DNA from 4 places in the Halomonas sp. PBN3 genome. Region 1 is predicted to be linked to each of the others. Evidence: predicted binding sites of a transcription regulator. Region 1 holds the regulator's gene; each other region holds the start of a gene.
The links. The regulator FNR, encoded in region 1, switches genes on or off when oxygen is low (the NO sensors DNR and NnrR bind a similar motif). The targets are predictions, from matches to a motif close to TTGATNTANATCAA.
Positions count from the first base shown of each region.

Region 2: the regulator FNR is predicted to act here: its motif matches at 4,023-4,036, upstream of ccoM (cytochrome c oxidase subunit CcoM).
Region 3: the regulator FNR is predicted to act here: its motif matches at 2,148-2,161, upstream of ubiT (ubiquinone anaerobic biosynthesis accessory factor UbiT).
Region 4: the regulator FNR is predicted to act here: its motif matches at 3,262-3,275, upstream of dsrO (sulfate reduction electron transfer complex DsrMKJOP subunit DsrO).

Region 1 covers NZ_AXCA01000013.1:29,330-35,174, forward strand. Annotated here, with positions in the region: gene Q673_RS20670 (sulfite exporter TauE/SafE family protein) at 1-198, shown strand, start outside; gene Q673_RS0117905 (radical SAM protein) at 289-1,620, shown strand; gene fnr (fumarate/nitrate reduction transcriptional regulator Fnr) at 1,751-2,494, shown strand; gene ttcA (tRNA 2-thiocytidine(32) synthetase TtcA) at 2,731-3,657, opposite strand; gene Q673_RS20685 (3'-5' exonuclease) at 3,739-4,365, opposite strand; gene Q673_RS20690 (DUF294 nucleotidyltransferase-like domain-containing protein) at 4,400-5,845, opposite strand, start outside.
Region 2 covers NZ_AXCA01000020.1:16,727-22,571, reverse strand. Annotated here, with positions in the region: gene Q673_RS20960 (SEC-C metal-binding domain-containing protein) at 1-1,138, shown strand, start outside; gene Q673_RS20955 (AmpG family muropeptide MFS transporter) at 1,333-2,721, opposite strand; gene rfaH (transcription/translation regulatory transformer protein RfaH) at 2,853-3,392, shown strand; gene Q673_RS20945 (FKBP-type peptidyl-prolyl cis-trans isomerase) at 3,451-3,969, shown strand; gene ccoM (cytochrome c oxidase subunit CcoM) at 4,099-4,212, shown strand; gene Q673_RS36395 (hypothetical protein) at 4,475-4,945, shown strand; gene Q673_RS20940 (PqqD family peptide modification chaperone) at 4,945-5,845, shown strand, end outside.
Region 3 covers NZ_AXCA01000002.1:30,012-35,856, reverse strand. Annotated here, with positions in the region: gene Q673_RS19495 (adenosylcobalamin-dependent ribonucleoside-diphosphate reductase) at 1-1,538, opposite strand, end outside; gene ubiT (ubiquinone anaerobic biosynthesis accessory factor UbiT) at 1,577-2,071, opposite strand; gene trmB (tRNA (guanosine(46)-N7)-methyltransferase TrmB) at 2,308-3,048, opposite strand; gene Q673_RS19480 (DUF423 domain-containing protein) at 3,160-3,534, shown strand; gene Q673_RS19475 (PaaI family thioesterase) at 3,541-3,957, opposite strand; gene Q673_RS19470 (malate synthase G) at 4,105-5,845, opposite strand, start outside.
Region 4 covers NZ_AXCA01000100.1:3,329-9,173, reverse strand. Annotated here, with positions in the region: gene Q673_RS23680 (molybdopterin-dependent oxidoreductase) at 1-1,242, opposite strand, end outside; gene nrfD (NrfD/PsrC family molybdoenzyme membrane anchor subunit) at 1,235-2,407, opposite strand; gene dsrO (sulfate reduction electron transfer complex DsrMKJOP subunit DsrO) at 2,391-3,167, opposite strand; gene Q673_RS37080 (XRE family transcriptional regulator) at 3,430-3,708, opposite strand; gene Q673_RS23665 (APC family permease) at 4,024-5,466, shown strand; gene glaH (glutarate dioxygenase GlaH) at 5,665-5,845, shown strand, end outside.

The DNA.
Region 1 (5,845 bases):
CACGGCGCGGCGCTGATGGGCGCCTTCGGGCTCGGCACCCTGCCGGCGCTGCTGGCCACCGGCCTCGCCGCCCGCCAGCTCGCCGGCCTGATCCGCCACCCGGCGACCCGCACTCTGGCCGCGCTGTCGATCATCGCCTTCGCCCTCTGGCAGCTGTGGACGCTGCTGCCCGTCCACTCGGGTTTCCACGCCGGTTAGCGACTATTCCACGCCGGATTGACGCAGCTCAACGCCGGTCGGGCCGCGCACCCCTAGCATGAGAGCATGCCCACAACCCGGAGCCTGCCCATGTCCGTCCCTGCCCAGCGCCCCCCGGCTGCCGATCCCGACGGGACCCTGCCGTCGACCGGCGGTGGCGACCTGGTCGCGGCGGCCCAGGTCTGCACGCCGACCCCGCGGGACTACCGCCCCGAGATCGGCGCCGCCGCCCTGGAGGAGGCCCTGGCCGGCCGTCCCGCCGAGGCCCCGCTGGCGCTCAAGGTGCGCCTGCCCTTCTGCCGCCAGGCCTGCCGCTTCTGCGCCAGCCGGCGCGTGCCCTCCCGGGACAGCCGCCAGGCCGAGCCCTACCTGTCGCGGCTCGACCGCGAGATGGTGCTGGCGCGACGTCGCCTGGCGGGGCTGCCGGCGGTGACGCGCCTGCACTGGGGCGGCGGCGCCCCCGCCTTCCTGGCCCTGGACCAGATGAGCGACCTCTTCGACCGCCTCGACGCCCGCTTCGGGCTCTCCGGCGCCCGGGAGCGCGACTTCAGCATCGAGCTCGACCCCCGCGAGGCGGACATGCTTACCCTGCGCCACCTCCAGGCGCTGGGCTTCAACCGCCTGACGCTGGGCGTGGCGGAACTCGACCCGCGCGTGCAGCAGGCGATCAACCGCGTACAGCCCCGCGCCCTGACCGAGGCGCTGGTGGACGAGGCGGACCGCCTGGGCTTCCGCGAGCTGACGCTCTCGGTGATGCTCGGCCTGCCCTTCCAGACCCCGGCGGGCCTCGCCGATACCCTCGAGCAGCTGATCGCCATGGCGCCGGCGCGGATCCGCCTCACCCGCTACGACCACCACCCCGAGCGCCACCCCGACCAGCGCGCCATCCACCGCGACTGGTTGCCCGATGCCGCCAGCCGGGGCCGGCTGGTGGCCGAGGCCCGCCAGCGCCTGGCCGCGGCCGGCTATGTGCATGTCGGCCTCGGCCTGCACGCCCGCCCCGACGACCGCCTGGCCCGGGCGCTGGCCGATGCCACGCTCGGCCACGGCCCGCTGGGCTTCTCCGCGGGCCCCGCCGGCGACCTGCTGGGCCTGGGGGTGGGGGCGACCACGCGGCTGGGCGATCTCTGGGTGCGCAACGCCGAGGCCCTCGGCGACTACGAGGCCGCCCTCGACGCCGGTCGGCTGCCCACCGCCGCCGGCTGCCGCCTCGACGACGCCGGCCACCGACGCCGGGCGATCCTCGAGGGGCTGCTCGGCGGCCAGGGCCTGCCACGGGAGGAGACGATCGGCGAGGGCCTGCCGGCGCTGCTCGCCGAGGGGCTGATGGAGCGCCTCGGCGAGACCCTGCGCCTGACCGAGGCGGGGCGCTGGCGGCTGCCGCGGGTGCTGGAGGGCCTGGGCGTCCTGCCGAAGGCCTGACGCCGAAACACCTCCGGCGAACGGCGCCGGAGACAGCGCCTGGCGAGCCCCTACCCCTTTCGGGGTGGTTTGCCCTGCCCGCGCTTTGCTCCATAATGGCCCCATGACCACGATCAAGAAGGAAAGGGCCATGGCGGACACCCTCACCGGCCGACGGCGTTCGGTGCTGCAGGAGACGCGCTGTCAGACCTGCAGCCTGAGCTCGCTCTGCCTGCCGCTGGCACTGGAGGTGGAGGACATGGACCAGTTCGACGCCATCATCCGCCGCCGGGCGCCACTCAAGAAGGGCGAGGCGCTGTTCCGCCAGGGCAGCCCCTTCACCAGCGTCTTCGCGGTGCGCTCGGGGAGCCTCAAGCAGGTCACCACCGAAGGCAGCGGCGAGGACCAGCTGACCAACTTCTACCTGCCCAGCGAGCTGGTGGGCCTCGACGGCATCGACGAGGAGCACTACCCCGGTACCGTGGTGGCGCTGGAGACCACCACCGTCTGCGAGATCCCCTTCGATCGCCTGGATCACCTCTCCGAGTCCCTGCCGGAGCTGCGCGGCCAGCTCTACCGCAGCATGAGCAAGGAGCTGCGTGACGACCGTCGCATGATGCGCCTGCTGTCGCGCAAGACCGCCGACCAGCGCCTGGCCAGCTTCTTCACCAGCCTCTCCGAGCGCTTCCGCCGCCGCGGCTACTCCCCCTACAGCTTCCGCCTCTCCATGTCCCGGGCCGACATCGGCAACTACCTGGGGCTGGCGGTGGAGACGGTGAGCCGCATCCTGGGCCGCTTCCAGAGCCAGGGGCTGGTGGCGGTCTCCGGCCGCGAGGTCAACATCCTCGACCTGACGGCGCTCACCCGCCTGGCCGAGGAAGAGGGTGCGCACTGAAGCTGCAAGGCGGCATGAGGAGCCAGCCAACAGGTGTATCGCAATGACTCGTAGCGAGAGGCGCCGGGGACTGGTCGTAGAGGGGGTCCGAGGACCAGGGATGGCCGAGGTAGCGCCCATGGACGGGTTCACAGCGCCCCCTCGAAGGCCAGTCGCCGGAACAGCCTTGAGCGAGTCAGCCATCGGCGATAGCGCTTAGTCAGGGGGTTCCTTGAAGGTCACTGCTTGTCGCTGACCTACTCGTTCAAGATATCGATCCGCCTGGCCTGCATATTCGCCTGCTTCGCCTCCAGACCGGCGAAATCGAAGAGCTCGCGGTCGGCCAGCTGGGAGGGGGCGACGTTGGTCACCGCATTGAACATGCTCTCCAGGCGCCCGGGGTGCTTCGCCTCCCACTCGGCGAGCATCTCCTTGACCACCTGGCGCTGCAGGTTGGGCTGGGAGCCGCACAGGTTGCAGGGGATGATCGGGAAGGCCATGCGCCGGGCGAACTCGGCGATGTCCGCCTCGCGGCAGTAGGCGAGCGGCCGGATCACCATGTTGCGGCCGTCGTCGGAGAGCAGCTTGGGAGGCATCGCCTTGAGGCTGCCGGCGAAGAAGAGGTTGAGGAACAGCGTCTCGAGGATGTCCTCGCGATGGTGCCCCAGGGCGATCTTGTTGGCGCCGATCTCCTCGGCGAAGCCGTAGAGGGAGCCGCGCCGCAGCCGCGAGCAGAGTGCGCAGGTGGTCTTGCCCTCGGGGGTCTTCTCCTTGACCACCGAGTAGGTGTCGCGCTCGAGGATGTGGTACTCGACGCCGATGCCGTCCAGGTACTCGGGCAGCACGTGCTCGGGGAAGCCCGGCTGCTTCTGGTCGAGGTTGACCGCCACCAGCGAGAAGTCCACCGGGGCGTTGCGCTGCAGGCTGCGCAGGATCTCCAGCAGGGTGTAGCTGTCCTTGCCGCCGGAGAGGCACACCATCACTCGGTCACCATCGTGGATCATGCCGTAGTCGATGATGGCGTTGCCCACCTGGCGCCGCAGGCGCTTCTGCAGCTTGTTGAACTCGCGTTTCTCCCGGGCGTCCGGGGCCTCGGCGGCGGGCTTCTGGTCGGGGGTGGCGGAGGCGGGCGTCGCGGGAGCCCCCTGATGCTCGCGGGGATCGAAGGTCACGGCGTCTTGCATGGGTCTTGGCGCTGCCAGTGCGGGCGAAAGTGGAGAGGGCGCCATCCTACCATCGGCGGCGCCCTCAGGCGACGCCGACGCTCAGGCCAGCTGGTCGCTCGGCTCGAGGCCGCGCTCCAGGCGCAGGAACATCAGCGCGGTGGTCACCGCGTCGCCCAGGGCGGTGTGGCGCCCCATCACCGGCACGCCGAGGCGCTCCGCCACCCGCTCGAAGCGCGGCTGGCCGTCGATCTCCGGGTGACGACGACGCAGCCGGCGGCGCCACAGCTGGGCCACGTCCACGGTGGCGTTGGGCAGCTCGAAGCCGAAGCGCGGCCTGAGCTCGCGGTTGAGGATCGCCAGGTCGAAGTCAAGGTGCCAGCCCACCAGTGGCCGGTTGCCGACGAAGTCGAGCAGCCGGGCCAGGGCCGCCTCGACGCTCTCGCCGTTGGCCAGGTCCACGCCGCGCAGGCCGTGGATGCGGATGGAATCGCTGGTCAGCGAGGCGGGGCGCGCCAGGCGCAGGTCGAGGGAGTCGCTGGTCAGGATGCGGTCGCCCCGCACGCGCACCGCGGCGATCGACACCAGCTCGGCGCTGCGGGTATCCAGGCCGGTGGTCTCGGTGTCGATCACCACCATCTCGTCGCCGGTGTAGGGATGGAACAGCCAGGCATATTCGCCATCGGCGTGGCGGCGCCGGTCCGCGGCGCGCCTCAAGGCCTTGAGCATGACGGTCTCCTTGTGTCGTTGTCGTTCCGTCGGGTCATGAATACTCCAGGTGGAAGCGGTGGGAGAGGCGCTGCTTGAAGTCCTTGACGATATGCAGCGCCTCGCGCAGCAGGTCGCGCTCCAGGGAGGAGAGTTCCTGGACCACCACGCGGTCGGGGCGGGTGTCCTCGGCGTCGCCCTCGCGGCGCGCCAGCTGCTGGCGCAGGCGCAGCTCGGTGAACAGCGACAGCGCCTCGGCCAGGTCCTCGGCGAAGCGCGGCTCCAGCCGGCCGTCCTCGGCCAGGGCGTCGAGGCGTTCCAGGGTCGAGGTGGGGCGGATGCCGCGCTCCAGCGCCATCACCCTCACCCCGTGGACGATGGGGAAGATGCCGCCCTTCTTGATGTCGATGCCGTGCTGGGGCTTCTTCAGGGAGCCGAACAGGGTCAGCGGGGTCGAGAAGCGCAGGGCGGTGCGGGCGAAGTAGGAGAGCAGCAGCTCGTTGCCGGCGCACTGGGCGAAGAGGTCGTCGCGCACCCGGTCGAGCAGCGCCGGGTTGCCCGCCACCGCATGGGAGTCGAGCATGATGGCGAGCTTCATCAGGCTGTCGCCGTCGCGGGCCTCGATCCAGCGGGCGATGCGCCGCTGCCACTGGCTCACCGTGCCCACCCACTCGGGGTTGGAGACCATGATGTTGCCGGGACAGGGCGGATAGCCCAGCTCGATCAGGGTCTCGGTGAGGCGCTGCATCTGCTCGGCGCAGTCGGGCCAGTCGAGGTCGTCGGCGAGGATCAGGCCGTTGTCCTGGTCGGTCTTGAGGATCTGCTCGCCGCGCCCCTCGCTGCCCATCACCATCAGGCAGCTGTCGCCGTGGTAGCGCTCGTCCACCAGGAAGCCCCAGGCCTTGTTGATGATGCGCCCGTTGAGCGCCGCCAGAAGCCCCATGGCGAAGCGCAGCTTGACCCCCTGGGCCATCAGCGCCCGCACCAGCTCGGGGGTGCGGCGGCTGGCGGCGGCCAGCGCCTCCAGGCTCTCCGCCTGCTCCACCTGCAGGCTCACCACGTAGCTGCGGCTGGAGAAGTAGCTGAGCACGTCGGTCAGCTCCACCACCCCCGCCGGCGCCTCGCCCTGCATCACCACCACCCGCTCCACCTTGTGGCGGGTCATGATCACCAGCGCCTCGAACAGGTACTGGCCCGGGGCCACGGTGATCAGCTCGGCACGCCCCAACCCCTCCAGCGGGCAGTCACGGCCACGCTCGTCCACCACCAGGGCGTTGAGCAGGTCGGTCTTGGTGACCATGCCGTGGCCATCGTCCCGGGCCACCAGCAGCGAGTCGGCGTGGCGCTCGTTGATGGTCGCCACCGCCTCGGCGATGGTGGTGGTGGCCGGCACCACCAGCGGCTCGCGCATGCACTCGTCCACCGTCGCCAGCATGAAGCCGGCCATGGTCACCCCGCCCTCGGCACGCTGCTCGGTGAGCAGCCGCGTCTTGTGGGCCAG
Region 2 (5,845 bases), on a different contig from region 1:
GCGCGCCCAGCAGGCGCTGCCCGACTCGCCCACCCTGGCCTACATCGAAGCGATGCTGCTGCTCCACGAGGGGCACGAGGCGGAGGCAGCCGAGCGGGCGCGCTTCTGGTTCCGGCGCCTGGCGCGTCAGGGCGACCTCGAGCCTGACCAGTTGCAGTTCCTCGCCGACCTGGCCGAGAACCCCGGCGCCACCCTGGCCGAGCAGCTACTCAGCGCCGAGGAGGACCTCGCCGGCCCCCTGGCCGCGCTGCAGGCGCTGCTCGCCGAGCTGCCCACCGCGCCGCGCCTCGATGTCTCGTGCACCGCGGGCGGGCGTCTCGAGTACCGCACCACCGCCCGCGAGGACACCCTGCATGCCGCCTGGCGCGAGGTCTTCCCGGTGGCGGCGGTCTCCGACTCGCCGCTGGGCCTGGAGGATGACCCCTGGCCCGCGGCGGGGGAGTGGCTGCCCGACCTCTGCAGCCACCCCGAATGGCTCGACGCCCCGGCGGTGGTGCAGGAGCTGGCCCTGGCGCTGACCACCCGCTTCGGCAGCCTGCCGTGGATGGCGCCGAGCCTGTTCGTGCCCCTGGCCGATCGCCTCGAGCGCTGGCTCGAGCAGGTCGCCGCCGAGGGGCCCGGCACCCTGGCCTGGGAGGAGGCCGACAACGCCCTGCTGCTGCGCACCGGCCTGGCGCTGGTGGTGGGCATGGAGCGCGGCGCGCGCCAGCGCTCCCGCCGGCTCGCCGAGAGCCTGCTCGCGGTGGATGACCACGACAGCCTGGGGCTGCGCGAGCTGGTGCTCGACCAGCTGCTGCGCGACGGCCGCGACGCCGAGGCCCTGGCGGTCAGCGAGCAGCCGCCTGAGGCGGAGGCCGAGGGGCCGGCGTTGGGGGTGCTGATGGGGCGGGCCCTGGCGCTCTACCGCCTCGATCGGCGCGAAGCGGCGGAGGCGGCCCTGGGCGATGTCCAGGCCCACAACGCCTACGCCCTGGCCCTGCTGTGCGCCGAGCGTCCGCGCCCCGTGCCGGGCGGTGACACCGGCGAGGCCGAGCCCGGCAGCCGCGCCGAGGCCTGGCAGTACCGCACCCTGATGCGCGACCAGTGGCGGACCACCCCGGGGGCGCTTGCCTGGTTGCAGGGGTGGCTCGACGGTTGACGGGGGCTATGCCGCTTGGGAGCCCCTCAGGGGTCAGACCCCGGCGGTGGGCGTAACCGCTGGAGAAGCGCAACATGACGGGCCTGGCGGCATGGCCGGGGTCTGACCCCTAAGGGGCGGGGGTCTGACCCCGCTGCTGCGACAACCTGGGGGGCAGACTCCAAGGGCGGAGGTGAGCCCCAAACGCTAGGGCGTCATCCCGTCCTGCCGCCCTCCGCCTGCTTCGCCGGCACCGGCGCGGGCACCAGCTCCCGGTCGCGGCGGATCCACAGCGCCAGCAGCACCGCGGGAATGCCCAGGGCGGTGGAGATCAGGAAGAAGGTGGCGTAGCCGTCGGCCTCCACCACCAGCCCCCCGAAGCCGCTCAAAAACTTGCCTGGCAGGGTCATCAGCGACGAGAAGAGCGCGTACTGGGTCGCGGTGTAGGCGCGCGAGGTGAGGCTCGAGAGGAAGGCGATGAACACCGCACTGGCCAGGCCGTTGGCCAGGTTGTCGCCGACGATGGCCATTACCAGCAGCGGCAGGCTCTGGCCGGCCAGCGCCAGGGCGGCGAACAGCAGGTTGGTCAATGCCGCCGCCGTGGCCCCCAGCACCAGGATGGGACCGATGCCGTAGCGGGCCACCAGCAGGCCGCCCAGGACGCCGCCGCCGATGCTCATGGCGATGCCGAAGATGTTGGTGACGTTGGCGATGGTGGCGAGCGAGAAGCCGAGGTCGATGTAGAGCGGGTTGGCCATGGAGGCCATGGCCAGGTCGCTGATGCGGAACACCGCCACGAAGAGCAGCAGCCAGAGCGCCTTGCGGCGATGGCGGGTGAAGAAGTCGGTGAAGGGGCAGACGATGGCGCCGATCGCCCAGGCGCCGAGGCGTCGCCACGCCTTCGCCCGGCCACGGCTGGCGCGCAGGAAGGCGCGTACGCGGGGCTCGTGGATCAGCTGGGTGGTGAGCGACAGGCGCGCCGGCTCCGGGCGCAGCAGCACCGTCACCACGCCGATGCCGACGAGGGCCGCCATGCTCAGGTAGGCGGCCTCCCAGGAGAGCCACGAGGCCACGTAGAGGGCGCCGGCGCCGGCGGCCAACAGCCCGCCGCGGTAGCCGATGATGTAGGTGGAGGCCATGGCCGCCTGGAGGTCCTCCGGCGCCGACTCGATGCGGAAGGCGTCGATGGCGATGTCCTGGGTGGCGCTGCCGAAGGCCACCAGCAGGGCGAAGAGGGCGACCAGCGGCAGCTGGCCTGCCGGGTCGATGCCGGCCAGCCCCACCAGGCCGGCGGCGATCATCGCTTGGGCCGCCAGCATCCAGCCGCGGCGCTGGCCCAGGACGCGGGTCAGCAGGGGCAGCGCCAGGCGATCCACCACCGGTGCCCAGAAGAACTTGATCGAGTAGAGCATGCCGATCCAGGCGAAGAAGCCGATCGCCGCGACCTCGACGCCGCTGCTGCGCAGCCAGGCCGAGAGGGTGGAGAAGACCAGCAGGAAGGGCAGGCCCGCCGAGAAGCCCAGGAACAGCATGGTGATGACCGGCGCGCGCAGGTAGATCGCCAGGGCGTCGCGCCAGCTCCTCTGCACGGTAGGCGTCGGCATGGGGCTCTCCTTGCAACGGTGGTAGAATCCTCGCCTCGAAATGCCGGGCACCCCGCGGCGCGCCCCGTGGGCGGTGATGATTGTTGCAGAGCCCCGGCAGTGATACCAGCGTCCAGCCTCACAGGTGAGTCATGAACGAGAGCCAGACGACCCAGGCGCCCGAGTCGGGTGACGCGGCCGTACCGCGCTGGTATGCCATCCAGTGCAAGGGCGGCGAATCCTTCCGTGCCGCCGAGAACCTGGTCAACCAGGGCTTCGAGGTGTTCCATCCGGTGCTCGAGGTGCAGAAGAAGCGCCGCGGCAAGCTGACCTGGGTGACCGAACCGCTGTTCCCCTACTACCTGTTCATCCGCCTCGACCGGCTGGTGAGCAACTGGCGCCCCATCCGCTCCACCCGCGGCGTGCTCAAGCTGGTCGCCTTCGGCGAGATGCCCATCGCCGTGGATGACCGGCTGATCGAGACTCTGCGCGAGCACGGTAGCGAGCGTGAGCAGGAGGCCAACCTCTACTTCCGCGCCGGCGAGACGGTGCAGATCACCGAGGGCCCCTTCCAGGAGCTCCAGGCGGTGTTCGAGGCCCACAAGGGCGAGGAGCGTGCCATCGTGCTGCTCAACCTGCTGCATCGCCAGCAGCGCCTGGAGATGCCCGTCGCCAACCTGCGCCGCGGCTGAGGCGGCCCTTTCTCATCCCCTTGCCGGCGCCCTTTCCCCTATCACTCAGGAGACCCGCATGACCATCGCCCCCCAGCGTGTCGTCACCCTTCACTACGTGCTGAAGGAGGTCCTCGGCGACGCCGACGGCGAGGTGCTCGACGACTCGCGTGCCCGCCAGCGGCCCCTCGAGTACCTGCATGGCCACCACAACATCGTCGACGGCCTGGAGCGCGCCCTGGAGGGCCAGGCCGAGGGCGCCGAGCTCTCCGTGACCCTGATGCCGGCGGACGCCTATGGCGTGCGCAACGAGGCGCTGGTCCGCGAGGTGGGGCGCGATGCCTTCCCGGTGCCGGACCTCGCCCCCGGCATGCGCTTCCAGACCCCCGGTGACGATGGCCCGCAGATCGTCACCGTGCTCGAGGTGCGCGACGACGGTGTGCTGATCGACACCAACCACCCGCTGGCCGGGCGCACGCTGCGCTATGCCCTCGAGGTGCTCGCGGTACGCGATGCCACCCGCGCCGAGCTGGCCAAGGGCCATCCGCTCCCCCCGGATACCGACCCCGCCGAGGTCGAGGACAAGAAGCTGCCCTGAAAACTGACCTGAATCAATTCTCCTCCTTCCCCTGACGGCACGCCGGCCGATACTTGATGCAGGTCAGGTTTCGCCGCGCCTTCCCGGTCTACAGTGCACTCAACACATCGAGACGGGGAGGACATCGACATGTATCTGGACGACGCCGTAATCTTTGGTCTGGTCACCGTCGCGATGATGGTTGCATTCATGGGGGGCTGGGTCGCCTTCATCGTGCGGGACCACCGCAAGAAGAAGCACTGAGCCAGCCGTTCCACCAGTCGTCAGGGGAGGGGGGAGTCACTCCCCCCAGTGGGCCGACCTTCACGGGTCGGCCCTTTTTTGTGAGCCGGCTTCTTTTCCTGAGCCGGTTTCCCCGCGCGAGCGCGATCGGTTGTCGCGGATCCGCAACGCCCGGTGGAACAAATCGACAACGCCTCTGGGACGGCGGCGCGACGGACGCGCGATGGCTAGGATGAACAGTGTTCGACATCATCCGCCGCCGTGACGCCCCAGGAGGTATTCCATGTCCACCGAGCTTGATCGTGACGCTGCCGCCGAGACCCATCGCCGTCGCCGGCGTCGGCTGCTGGCCACCCTCGGGGTGGGCCTCGCCGGCGCCTATATGGCGCCGACCCTGTTCAGCGTCGGCCAGGCCCAGGCCTGGGACGGCCACCGGCGTTCCCGCCCCAGCCGCTCGCGCCCCAGCCGCTCGCGGCCCAGCTGGTCGCGCCCCAGTCGTTCGCGGCCGAGCCGCCACGATGGCGCCTACCGTCGCCACGAACGGGCGCGTTACCGGCGTCGCCATCGCGACGACCACTACCGGCGCGACGACCGTTACCATGCCCGCCGCGACGATCGCTATTACTCGCGTCGTGACTACGAGTATGACCGGCGCCGGCTGCGCGACTATCGCGAGGATCCGGTGACCATCGTCGAGGATCCGGTGACCATCGTCGAGGATATCGTCTTCGGACGCCCCGAACGCCGCTGGTGATGGTGCACGCCGTCGACCTCTCCCTGCCGGGCCTCGGGCGCTGCCTGCGCGTGCAGCAGGCGCCCGAGGTAGTGGCGGCCCTGACCCAGGCATTGCCGGGGTGGCCGGTATCGATCGCGCCGGCCCGGGGACTCGCCCCGGCCATCCGCCTGCGGCGAACCCCGACGGGCTACCTGCAGCGCTCCCCCCAGCTTCCCCGTGGTCTGGTGTTGCCCACGCCGGCGTCCGCGGTCTGCAGCCTGGTCGCCGACCTGGGCGGTGACCGCCTGGCGCGTGCGCCGGACCTGCTCGGCCTACATGCCGCCAGCGTGGAGGTGGACGGTCGCCTGGTGCTGTTTCCCGAGAGTCATCGTGCCGGCAAGAGCACCCTGGCGGTGGCCTTCGCCGCGGCGGGGTTCCGGCTGTTCGGCGACGACGTGCTGGGGCTGACCGTCGACGGGGAGGGGGTCGCGCTCGGCATCGCCCCCCGGCTGCGCCTGCCGCTGCCCGAGACCCTGGCCCCGGAGCTTTCCGACTACGCCGAGGCCCATGCCGGTCCGGCCGATGCGCGCTACCGCTTCGTGCTGCCCAGGGGCGAGGGGTTGGCCGCCCACGGCGAGTCTGCGCCGCTTGGGGCCCTGGTGTTGCTGGAGCGCGATGATGCCATGGCGGCGCCGGAGGTGCTGGCGCTGCGGCCCGGGGAGGGGCTACAGCAGCTGCTCACCCAGCACTTCGCCCACCACACCGCGCCGGAGGCATTGATGGCCCGGCTGCTGCCGCTGATGCGGCGGCTGCCCTGCCTGCTGCTGCGCTACGCCGAGCCGCTGGCGGCGGTGCGTTGCCTGGCCGACGCCCTGCGCCGTGATACTCCCGCCCCGGGCGGCGCAGGCCCAGCCCGCGAGCGTACCGCCCTTGCCGAGA
Region 3 (5,845 bases), on a different contig from region 1:
GCGATGGAGCTGTGGTGGGTGAAGCGCGCGCCATGCTCGGCGAGCTGTGCAACCAGCTCCGGCTCCACCTCGGCGACCTTCTGCATGTAGCGGCTGTAGCGCGCATGCAGGATACGGCCCGGCACCTTGTCGCCGATCTCGTAGCCGTCCTTCTTGAGCTCCGGGCGCTCGCGCAGCATCTTCGGGGTGATCTCGTAGTCCTCGGCCAGCGCCGGGGCCATGCCCTTCTCGCGGGAGAGCTCCAGCGCCTGCTTCCAGCCCTCGATGGCCAGGTTGCGGCTGACCTCCTCGGTGAAGGCCAGCGACTCCGGCGAACCGTAGGGGATCTTGAGCATGGTCAGGGTGGAGCCCAGGCCCAAGAAGCCCATGCCGTGGCGGCGCTTGGCCTCGATCTCGCGGCGCTGGCCCTCCAGGGGCAGGCCGCTGATCTCCACCACGTTGTCGAGCATGCGGGTGAAGATCGCCACCACCTGGCGGTAGCGCTCCCAGTCGAAGCGCGGCTTCTTGCCGAAGGGGTCGATGACGAAGCGGGTCAGGTTCACCGAGCCCAGCAGGCAGGCGCCCTCGGGGGGCAGCGGCTGCTCGCCGCAGGGGTTGGTGGCGCGGATGTCCTCGCAGAACCAGTTGTTGTTCATCCGATTGACCTGGTCGATCAGGATGAAGCCCGGCTCGGCGTAGTCGTAGGTGGAGCGCATGATCGTGTCCCACAGCTCGCGGGCCTTGATCACCTCGACGATGCGGCAGGCCACGCGGCCCTCGGCATCGACGGTGTAGCCCTCCTCCACCACCGGCCAGTCGCGGTAGATCAGCTCGCTCTGCTCGACGTCATCCTTCTCCCCGGGGTGCAGCGGGAAGGCCAGCGGCCAGTCGGTGTCGTTCTTGACCGCCTCCATGAACTCGTCGGTGATCAGCAGGCTGAGGTTGAACTGGCGCAGGCGGCCCGCCTCGCGCTTGGCCTCGATGAACTGGCGCACGTCGGGGTGGCCGACGTCGAAGGTGCCCATCTGGGCGCCGCGGCGGCCGCCGGCGGAGGCCACCGTGAAGCACATCTTGTCGTAGATATCCATGAACGCCAGCGGGCCGTTGGTGCCGGCCCCGGCGCCAAACACGAAGGCGCCCTTGTGGCGCAGGGTGGAGAAGTCGTAGCCGATGCCGCAGCCCGCCTTGAGGGTCATGCCGGCGTCCACCACGGAATCGAGGATATCGTGCATGGAGTCGCGGATGGTGCGCGACACCGTGCAGTTGATCAGGCTCACCGCCGGCTTGTAGGCCTCGGCGCCGGCGTTGGACATGATGCGCCCGGCGGGGATGGCGCCGTTCTCCAGCGCCCAGCGGAACTTCGGCAGCCATGCGTCGGCCTGCTTGCCTTCCACCGCGGCCAGCGCCCGGGCCACGCGGTCCCAGGTGGCGGCCACGTCCTGGTCCACGGGCTTGCCGTGACGGTCCTTGAGGCGGTACTTGGCGTCCCAGATGTCGCGGGACGGCCCCTGCAGGGGCACCTCGTTGGATGACTTCACTGCCTTGGTGGAAGTGCTCATTCGGATGGCTCCGGAAGAAATGCGTTAATCGAAAAAAGTCAGCTCGTTCGGTTGGCTAGCCGCTCCAGGCGGACCAGCAGTTCGCCGAAGGGGCCCTGGACCAGCCCCTCCTCGCGACCGTCGAGCAGGTTCTTGACCATCAGCCCCAGTTCGGTGTCGCCCTCGATCAGCAGCCGGCGCTGGAAGAACAGCGCGTCGGGATCCTCGCGGCGGGTGGCCAGGCAGAGGAACTCCCGCCAGCCGCCGCGAATGGTGGCCTCGCCGGGCTCGCTGCACACCGCCAGGCGCTCCCCCTCCAGGGTGAGGGTCAGCGCCATGCCGAGATCCTCGATGGCCAGGGTGATGCGGCGCCCCTCCAGGGCGTCGAACTCGCCCTCGGCCAGGGGGTCGGCGAAGGTGCGGTTGAGCAGCGGTTCCACCAGGCGGCGCTTGAGGCCGACCGGCACGCGCGGATCGAGGGCGCGAATCAGGCGGGCGGGCGCGGCAGGACGCGGCAGGGACGATAACGGTACGGGCAACAACGGCAGGGACATGACAGCTCTCCTGAGGGTAACCATGCGGCCAGGGCCGCCGAACCGTTCATCCTAGGGCGGTGCTCCCGGGGCTGCACTGACATGCATCATGTCGGTGCCTGGCCCTATGTTCACCCGCGGCTCGCCTACCATATATAGACCATTTCCCGCCGGCAAGCCCCATATCTGGTGCAAGCCGGCGGTAAACATGACCCTTTTTCATTTGACAGCGGAGAGGCCGTGAAGCGGTCGCGATCTCAGTCGAGGCGGCGGTAGATCAGGTCCCAGACGCCGTGGCCGAGCCTCTCGCCGCGGGCCTCAAACTTGGTCAGCGGACGGAACGCCGGGCGCGGCACATAGGGGGCGGTCTCGGGACCGGCGGTGTTGGCGTACCCGGGGGCGGCGTCCATCACCTCGGCCATCCACTCGGCGTAGGCCTCCCAGTCGGTGGCCAGGTGGAAGGTGCCGCCGACCTTGAGCCGCGTGCGCACCAGCTCGACGAAGGCGGGCTGCACGATGCGCCGCTTGTGGTGCTTCTTCTTGGGCCAGGGGTCGGGGAAGAAGAGCTGCACGCCGTCGAGGCTCGCCTCGGGCAGGCACTCCTCGAGCACCCGCAGGGCGTCCTCGCGGTAGACGCGTAGGTTGGTGAGGCCGCGCTTGTCGGCCTCGTCGAGCAGCTTGCCGACGCCCGGGGCATGCACCTCGATGCCGATGAAGTCGGTGTCGGGGTGGGTCTCGGCCTGCTCCACCAGCGAGGCGCCCATGCCGAAGCCGATCTCCACCACCCGCGAGGCCTCGCGGCCGAACAGGGCGACGAGGTCCTGGCGACCGTCGGCCAGGCTCAGCCCCAGGCGCGGCCACACCTCCTCGAGCCCACGGGTCTGGGCCTGGGTCATGCGCCCGGCGCGCAGCACGTAGCTCTTGATGCCGCGGCGGTGGAGCGGGGCGTCCGGGCCCTCGGGGCCGGTGGGCTTGTCGTCGTGTCGCGAGTCGGTCATGGCGCGGGCAGCTCTTTCTTGGCGTGGATCAACCGGGGGCGCGTATTGTAGCCGCTAAGGCCGGCCCGGGGTACGGTAGCGACCGATTCCCGCAGACATGAGGAGATCGAGATGCAGGACAGGGGATGGTGGCTGGGGGCGGCGCTCTCCGGCGCCCTGGTGGTGATCGCCGGCGCCTTCGGCGCCCACGCCCTGGAGGGGCAGCTGGCCCCGCGGCTGGCGGCGGCCTTCGAGACCGGGGTGCGCTACCAGGCGTGGCACACCCTGGCGCTGCTGGCGGTGCTGGCCTGGCGGGCAGCGCACCCGCTGGCCGGCCAGCGGCTGGCCATGGCGCTGTGGGCGGCCGGCATCGTGCTCTTCGCAGGCTCGCTCTACGCCATGGCGCTAACCGGCACCACGCGGCTGGGGATGGTCACCCCCGTGGGCGGGGTACTGATGATCGGCGGCTGGCTGGCCCTGGCCGCGGCCATCCTGCGCGCCCGCTGAGGCGTCTCAGTCGTCGCGGTCGGGCAGGGCATAGGTGGCCGTGACCAGGGCCACCGGCTCCTCCTGCCCGGCGGAGAACAGCTGCACCTCGCCCACCGCCAGGCGGCGGCCCAGCTTGAGGATGCGGGCAGTGGCGACGATGTCGCGGTCGCCGCGAGGGCGGCGCAGGAAGCGGCAGTGCAGGTCGCTGGTGACCGCCATGGGCTCGGGGCCGATCTCGCCGAGGATCGCCACGTAGAGGCAGACGTCGGCAAGGCCCATCAGGGTGGGGCCCGAGACGCTGGCACCGGGACGCAGGTGCTCGTCGTCGATGGCCAGGCTCATGGTGGCCCTCAGATGGTCGACGGCCTCGATGGTGCCGAAGCGCTGGGGAAACACCTCGTCGAGGAAGTCCTCGATGGCGGCGGCGGTCATCACGGGCATGGCGAGCCTCCCTGCTGTGGCGAAGGAAAGCCCACACCTTAGCCGATCGGCCCCGACGCCGACAGTGCCCGAAGGTCGAGCCTGCCAACGAAGGCGCCCCCGCGGTTATACCGCGGGGGCGCGCTCCGACGCCTTTCGTCGTTTTCCTTACTTCGCCTTGTGCACGGCGCGCCAGTGGTGCAGCAGCGGCTCGGTGTAGCCGGCGGGCTGCACGCGGCCCTTGAAGATCAGGTCGCTGGCGGCCTGGAAGGCGCTGGAGCCCTCGAAGTCGGCACTCATCGGCGTGTAGGCCGGGTCATCGGCGTTCTGCTGGTCGACTACCTTGGCCATGCGCTGCAGGGTCTCCTGGACGCGGGCGGCGTCGACCACGCCATGGTGCAGCCAGTTGGCGATATGCTGGCTGGAGATCCGCAGGGTGGCGCGGTCCTCCATCAGGCCCACATCGTGGATGTCCGGCACCTTGGAGCAGCCTACGCCATGCTCGACCCAGCGCACCACGTAGCCGAGGATGCCCTGGCAGTTGTTGTCGAGCTCCTGCTGGATCTCGTCGTCGCTCCAGTCGGCGCTCTCGGCCACCGGCACGGTGAGCAGGTCATCCAGGAGGTCCGGCTCGCCCTGCCCCTCCAGCTCGCGCTGGATGGCGGCGACGTCCACCTGGTGGTAGTGCAGGGCGTGCAGGGTGGCGGCGGTGGGCGAGGGCACCCAGGCGGTGTTGGCACCCGCCTTGGGGTGGCCGATCTTCTGCTCGAGCATGGCGGCCATCAGGTCCGGCATGGCCCACATGCCCTTGCCGATCTGGGCGCGGCCGCGCAGGCCGCAGGCCAGGCCGACCTGGACGTTGTTCTTCTCGTAGGCCTGGATCCAGGCGGCGCCCTTCATGTCGCCCTTGCGGATCATCGGGCCCGCTTCCATGGCGGTGTGCATCTCGTCGCCGGTGCGGTCGAGGAAGCCGGTGTTGATGAAGACCACGCGGGAGGCGGCCTCGGCGATACACGCCTTGAGGTTGACCGTGGTGCGGCGCTCCTCGTCCATGATGCCCATCTTGAGGGTGTCGCGGGCCATGCCCAGCAGGTCCTCGACGCGGCCGAACAGCTCGTTGGAGAAGGCGACCTCCTTCGGCCCGTGCATCTTGGGCTTGACGATGTACATGGAGCCTTCGCGGGAGTTGCGTGGCTCGCCCTCGCCCTTCTTCAGGTCGTGCAGGGCGATCAGGCTGGTGACGATGCCGTCGAGGATGCCCTCGGGCAGCTCGTTGCCCTCGGCGTCGAGCACCGCCGGGGTGGTCATCAGGTGGCCGACGTTGCGCACGAACATCAGCGAGCGGCCCGGCAGGGTGACGCTGCCACCGTCGCTTTTCTGCCAGGTACGGTCGGCATTGAGGCGACGGGTGAAGGTCTTGCCGCCCTTCTCCACCTCCTCGGTCAGGTCGCCCTTCATCAGGCCCAGCCAGCTGGCGTAGACGCCCACCTTGTCCTCGGCATCCACCGCGGCCACGGAGTCCTCGCAGTCCATGATGGTGGTCACCGCCGCCTCGACCACCACGTCCTTGACGCCGGCCGGGTCGGTCTTGCCGATCGGGTGGCTCGGGTCGATCTGGATCTCCAGGTGCAGGCCGTGGTTGACGAGCAGGATCGCCTCGGGGCTCTCGGCGGGGCCGTTGAAGCCCACCAGCTTGCCGGCGTCCTTGAGGCCGGTCTCGCGGCCACCCTCCAGGGTGACCACCAGGTGGCCGTCACGCAGCGCATACTTGACGGCGTCGCGGTGGGAGCCGGTAGCCAGCGGCGCGGCGCGGTCCAGCACGCCACGGGCATAGGCGATGACCTTCTCGCCGCGCTTGGGGTTGAAGCTCGTGCCCTTCTCGGCGCCGTCCTCCTCGGAGATGACATCG
Region 4 (5,845 bases), on a different contig from region 1:
GCGCAGGAAGCGGCCGCGGCGCGGGTGCGCATCGTCCGTGATCACCAGGTGGCTGGCATTGGTGTGGGTCGCCTCGCCGGCGGCCTCGGCGGCGGGCTGGCCGGGAAGCTCCAGGAACGCCTTGGCGTAGCCCTCGTGGTCGAGCAGCCACTGGATCATGGCCATGGCCAGGGCGCTGTCGGTGCCCGGACGGATCGGCACCCAGCGGTTGTGGTCGGCGGCGTGGGAAGCCGAGGCGTTGAGGCCCGGGTCCACCACCACATACTCCAGGGTGCCTTCGGCGCGCGCCTGGGCGATCAACCGCCCCTGGCGCTTGAAGGGGTTGCCGGCCTGGCTGGGGGCGGTGCCCACGTAGAGGATGAAGCGGGCGTTCTGGATGTCCGGCTTGGTGTGGGCATTCTTGGCCAGGTCATTCATCACCGCCCCCGAGCCCATGCGATAGGCCAGGCCGCAGTAGGAGCCGTGGTGGCCGTAGTTGCGGGTGCCGAAGGCGTTGAAGGCGAAGCGCTTGAGCAGCGCGGAGCGGCCGTAATCGGTGGCCTCCATCACCATCAGCTGGTTGGCCTTCGGGCCGTACTCGGGGTTCTCCGGGTCGATGGGGGTATCGACGTCGTGGATGGCGCGCAGGCCATCCACATGGCCCTCGCCGAACAGGTCGCCGCCCTCGCAGATCTCCTCGATGACCTGCTCGAAGGGCACCTTCTCCCATTCGCGGCTGCCGCGCCCGCCGACCCGCTTGAGGCAGTGGGTGACGCGGAAGGGGCTGTCGATCTGCGCCATCATGGCGTTGCCGCGGGCGCAGGCGGTGGAGCGGTTCTGCTGGCCCTGGTCGCCATAGGCGCTCAGCCCGCGCAGGGCCTCGACCACCGGGGTGCGCATGGGCAGGTGCTCGTCGGAGGAGAGCGGGTTGTAGGGGTTGCCGGAGACGCGCAGCACCTGGTCGGTGGCATTATCGACGCGCACCCGCACGCCGCACTTGGTGGTGCAGCCGTAGCAGACAGTAAAGGCCACGCGCTGGTCGGGGTTGAGGGTCAGCTCGCCGCTCTCGGGGTCGACGGTGTACTCCGGTGCCAGGGAGTTGCCGTGGATGCGGTGCTCGGGCTTCTCGCCGGCGCTGCCGGTGACGCCCTTGGCCATCTTGACCAGCGGGTCGGAGTAGCCGGCGGCGAAGGTGGCGGCACCGCCGGCGGCGGCGGCGCCCTTGAGGAAGCGGCGACGTGAGGTGTCGGGTGACTTAGCCATGACGGAGGGCTCCTTCGACGTCAGGATGTTCGGGGGAGGCGTCGGCGGCGCTGCCGCCCTGGGCGGCCTGGCGCCACGGCACGAAGAGGTCGATCAGCAGGATGGCGGCGAGCCACAGGCCGAAGGTACCGACGATGCCGAGGATGCCGGACGAGCCGGCGGGGATGCCGTAGTGGTGGAAGCCGGCGCTGTGGCGGGCCACGGTCTGCACGTCCATCAGCACCACCCAGCGGAACATCCAGCCGACGTGCAAGGCCACCAGGCCGAGCACCCAGGCCCAGGCGTAGAGTGCCGGGCGGCGTGAAGCGGGGCGAGTGAGCAGGTAGAGCACGGCGCCGAACAGGACCAGGCCGGTGAGGCCACCCCACAGGGCGGTGCTGCGCCACTCGGCGCTGTCGCGCACGGATTCCATTGCCGCGGCCACGGAGCCGACGTTGGCATTGATGCCGTCGAGGAACCAGCTGCCGGCGACGAGTCCGGCCACCAGGCAGGCCCCCAGCATCACCTTGAGCATCTGCCGACTGACTGTGGTGCTGCGCTCACCGGCCACGCGGTTGAGCACCAGGATCAGGCCGGTGGCGGCGATGAAGCCGGTGGCCACGAACATCGGCGGCAGCCACACCGTGTGCCACAGCGGGCGGGCCTTGACGATGGCCACCTCGGCGCCGGTGTAGAGCATGATGCCGGTGGAGAGGGCCAGGGTACCGAGGCCCACCAGCACCACCAGGGCGCGCGGGGTAGGGGCGTCGCCCAGCGACAGCCAGCGGGCCACGAAACCGGCGATGCCGGGGGCCTGGCGATGGGCCTGCAGCGCCGGACGCCAGGCGAGCCAGGCCAGCACGATCACGCCCACCACGTAGAGGGGCAGCACCAGGCTGCCGACGGACATCCAGGAGTGGCTGTTGGCGTAGGCGTAGAAGTGCCAGAAGCGCAGTGGCTGGTGCAGGTCGGCGAGCAGGGCCACCGGTGCCACCAGGGTGGTGGTCAGGCAGGCGAGCAGCGCCAGGCGTGCGGTGGGTAGCCAGGCTTTCCTGCCGAACACCAGCGCCGGGGCAGCCAGCCACAGGGTGGCGTAGGAGAGTGCGATCATGAAGAAGTACTGCACCGCCCAGGGGTACCAGGCGATGTCGTAGCGCGGGGCGAGCAGCTCAATGGCGGAATTCATAGCCCATCTCCTGGCCGTGGGGATCGAGGACTTCCAGGGCGACCGGCTCGGCGTCGGGGCGAGTCACGAAGCGCTCGTCCATGCCGAGGTAGAAGACCTGGGGCAGGGTGTTCTTCTCCGGCTGCAGCACCATCAGCTCGTCGCGGTGCTCGGCGATCATGCGGCTGATCTGGCTCTCCGGATCACGCATGTCGCCGATGATCCGCGCGCCGCCCACGCAACTCTCCACACAGGCCGGCAGCAGGCCGGCTTCCAGCCGGTGGGCGCAGAAGGTGCACTTGTCGGCGGTCTGGGTGCGCTCGTTGATGAAGCGGGCGTCGTAGGGGCAGGCGTTGACGCAGTAGGCGCAGCCCACGCAGCGGTCGCTGTCGACCACCACGATGCCGTCCTGGCGCTGGAAGGTGGCCTCCACCGGGCAGACCGGCACGCAGGGCGGGTTCTCGCAGTGGTTGCACAGGCGCGGCAGCATGAAGGTGGCGACCTCACCGGTGTCCTGGTGCTCTACCTCGTACTGGGAGACGGTGGTGCGGAAGCTGCCCAGCGGGGCGGCGTTCTCGATATGGCACGACACGGTGCAGGCCTGGCAACCGATGCACTGGCGCAGGTCGATGAGCATGCCGTAGCGCTTGCTGGGATCGCCTTCTCGACGGGGGGGCTGCTGGTTGATGCCGGCGCTGGCAACGCTGGAGAGCGGTATCAAGGCGGCACCCGCACTGAGGCGGGCCAGCTGGCCGAGAAGGGTGCGGCGAATGGGGTCCATGGCGCCTCCGGTGGCCTGGGTGGGGCGGAATCGTCCGCGCATTCAAGAGGTAAATCTGATACCGGAAGGCTACCTGCGACCAAGGTATATGGCCTTGATGTCGGTCAAGAGATTGTTAGCAAGCGCTTAATGCTCGCGTAATGATGTGCAAGCCAATGAATATCTGGGTTTTTTCGGCGAGTCGGCAGGACAAAAAACGCCCTGCCGGCGGGGCAGGGCGTTCGCTGTTCGGGGCGCGTTGCGTGATGCGTGGCCGGGTGGCCTAGTGGGTGGCCCCCTGCTGCTCGATGGTGCGATGCACGAGGCGTAGCTCATCGATGGAGAGGTGCTCCAGCTTCCCCGCGAGGAGGTCGCTGATCTTCTGCATCGGCAGCCCGGCGCGGCGAGCGATCTCGCGGCTGCCGAGGTCTGACACGGCGATCAGCCGGGTCACGATGCGCATGAGGCGTGTACGTTGTTCCAGGTCCCTGACGTCGAGGTCAGGGCTGCTTCGCGGGGGGTCAAGAAGTTCCGCGGATCGGGACTGTCGTGCCGTGCTCATGATGCTCCATTGGGCGGTTGCGACAAGCACACTATGGGGGCTCTTCGGTGTTTTTGCCAGTCTCGATTGCATGCGGCTTTGGTGGCAGGCAGAGTGCCACCAGGCGTGCAATATCCTTCACGCTGATCGTGTCGACCGAGGCCCGTCACGAGGGGGTGCCAACCCTTGTAGTAGCTGGGCCGGCGGCGGGGCGTCGACCAATGTCTAGCATTAAGAATTTCGAACAACCTTGCCGTATGGTGCCTCTTTTCCTATTTTGTCGATGTTGCGTGAAAACAAAGTTTTTAGGATAAAACGACAACGATCGAGGATCATATGACCCAAGATGCCACGACCTCTCAAGGCCAGCTGACGCGCGTGCTGGCCCGCAAGGATGTCCTCGCCCTGGCGTTCGGCGCCATGATCGGCTGGGGCTGGATCGTGCTCACCGGCAGCTGGATCCAGTCCGCCGGCAGCCTCGGGGCGATCACCGCCTTCCTGATCGGCGGGCTGATCATCGTGCTGGTGGGCCTCACCTATGCCGAGCTCGCCTCGGCGATGCCCCAGGTGGGCGGCGAACACGTCTACAGCTACCGTGCCATGGGGCACTTCGCCTCCTTCCTGTGCACCTGGGCCATCACCCTGGGCTATGTGAGCGTGGTGGCCTTCGAGGCCGTGGCGCTGCCCACGGTTGTGGAGCACCTCTTCCCGAACTATGCGGTGGGGCACCTGTGGACCATCAACGGCTGGGAGGTGAAGGCCACCTGGGTGGCGGTCGGCGTGGCCGGCTCACTGGCCATGATGTGGATCAACTACATCGGCGTGCGCACCGCTGCCCTGGTGCAGAAGGTGGTGACCCTGCTGATCCTGGCGGTGGGCATCCTGTTCATCACCGGGGCCCTCTTCCAGGGCAGCACCGCAACCATGCAGCCGCTTTTCAGCGTCGAGGAGGGCGTGATGGGCGGCATCATGACGGTAATCATCATGGTGCCCTTCATGTTCGTCGGCTTCGACGTGATCCCCCAGGCCGCCGAGGAGATCAACCTGCCGTTCCGCGAGATCGGCCGGGTGCTGATGATCTCGGTGATCCTGGCGGTGTTCTGGTACGCCTTCATCATCCTTGGCACCTCGCTGATGCTCGACCCCGAGGCGCTGGGCGCGAGTTCGCTCGCCGTGCCGGATGCCATGCAGGCGGCCTTCCAGGCGCCCTGGGCCGGCAACCTGATGATCATTGCCGGTATCGCCGGCATCATCACCAGCTGGAACGCCTTCTACATCGGCGGCTCCCGGGCCATCTACGCCCTGGCGCACTCTGGCATGCTGCCCGCCTGGCTGGGCAAGCTGCACCCGACCTATCGCACGCCCACCAACGCCATCCTGGTGATGGGCATCCTCTCCGCCATCGCGCCCTTCTTCGGTCGCCCGGCGCTGGTGTGGCTGGTGGTGGCCGGCGGGCTCGGGATCGTCATCGCCTACCTCTTCGTGTCGCTCTCCTTCGTGGTGCTGCGTCGCCGTGAACCGGAGATGGAGCGCCCCTTCAAGGTGCGCCAGGGCAAGCTGGTGGGTGCCCTGGCGGTGCTGCTCTCCCTGGGCCTGACCGCCATGTACCTGCCGGGCAGTCCCTCGGCGCTCTCCGCCATCGAGTGGGTGATCTTCGCCGGCTGGATGGGGATCGGCCTGGCGCTCTACGCCTGGTCCCGCGCCCGCTATGGCACTGCCTACAGCGACGGCATGATGCAGCGCGAGCTGGCCGGGGCGGACCCCTACCAGGGCCACTGAGCCTCGCCAGCCCCGTCGTATCGCCTCGAACCCCGGCCCTTGCGCCGGGGTTCGGCGTTTCCGGGCGCGCCGTGCCGTGGCTCTGCTTCGCCGGGTGGCACGGGTGCCATGTTTGTCAATTATACATCTTAATGTCGATGAAATTTAAAAATGTAGATATTTTTAACGGGCAAGCCCACAAGACCCGGAGACCCTGACATGACCGTGCTGACCCAGCTTCCCGATACCGCCATGCCGCTTCCCGCCGACATCCGCGGCTTCACCCTGGCTCCTTCCGCGGCGTCGCCGCGGCTGCTGCAGCTGACGATCTCCCGCGACGTGGTCGAGGCCTTCCTCGCGGCCGTGGCCGAGTGGCCGGTGCAGGCGCTGGAGTACAAGT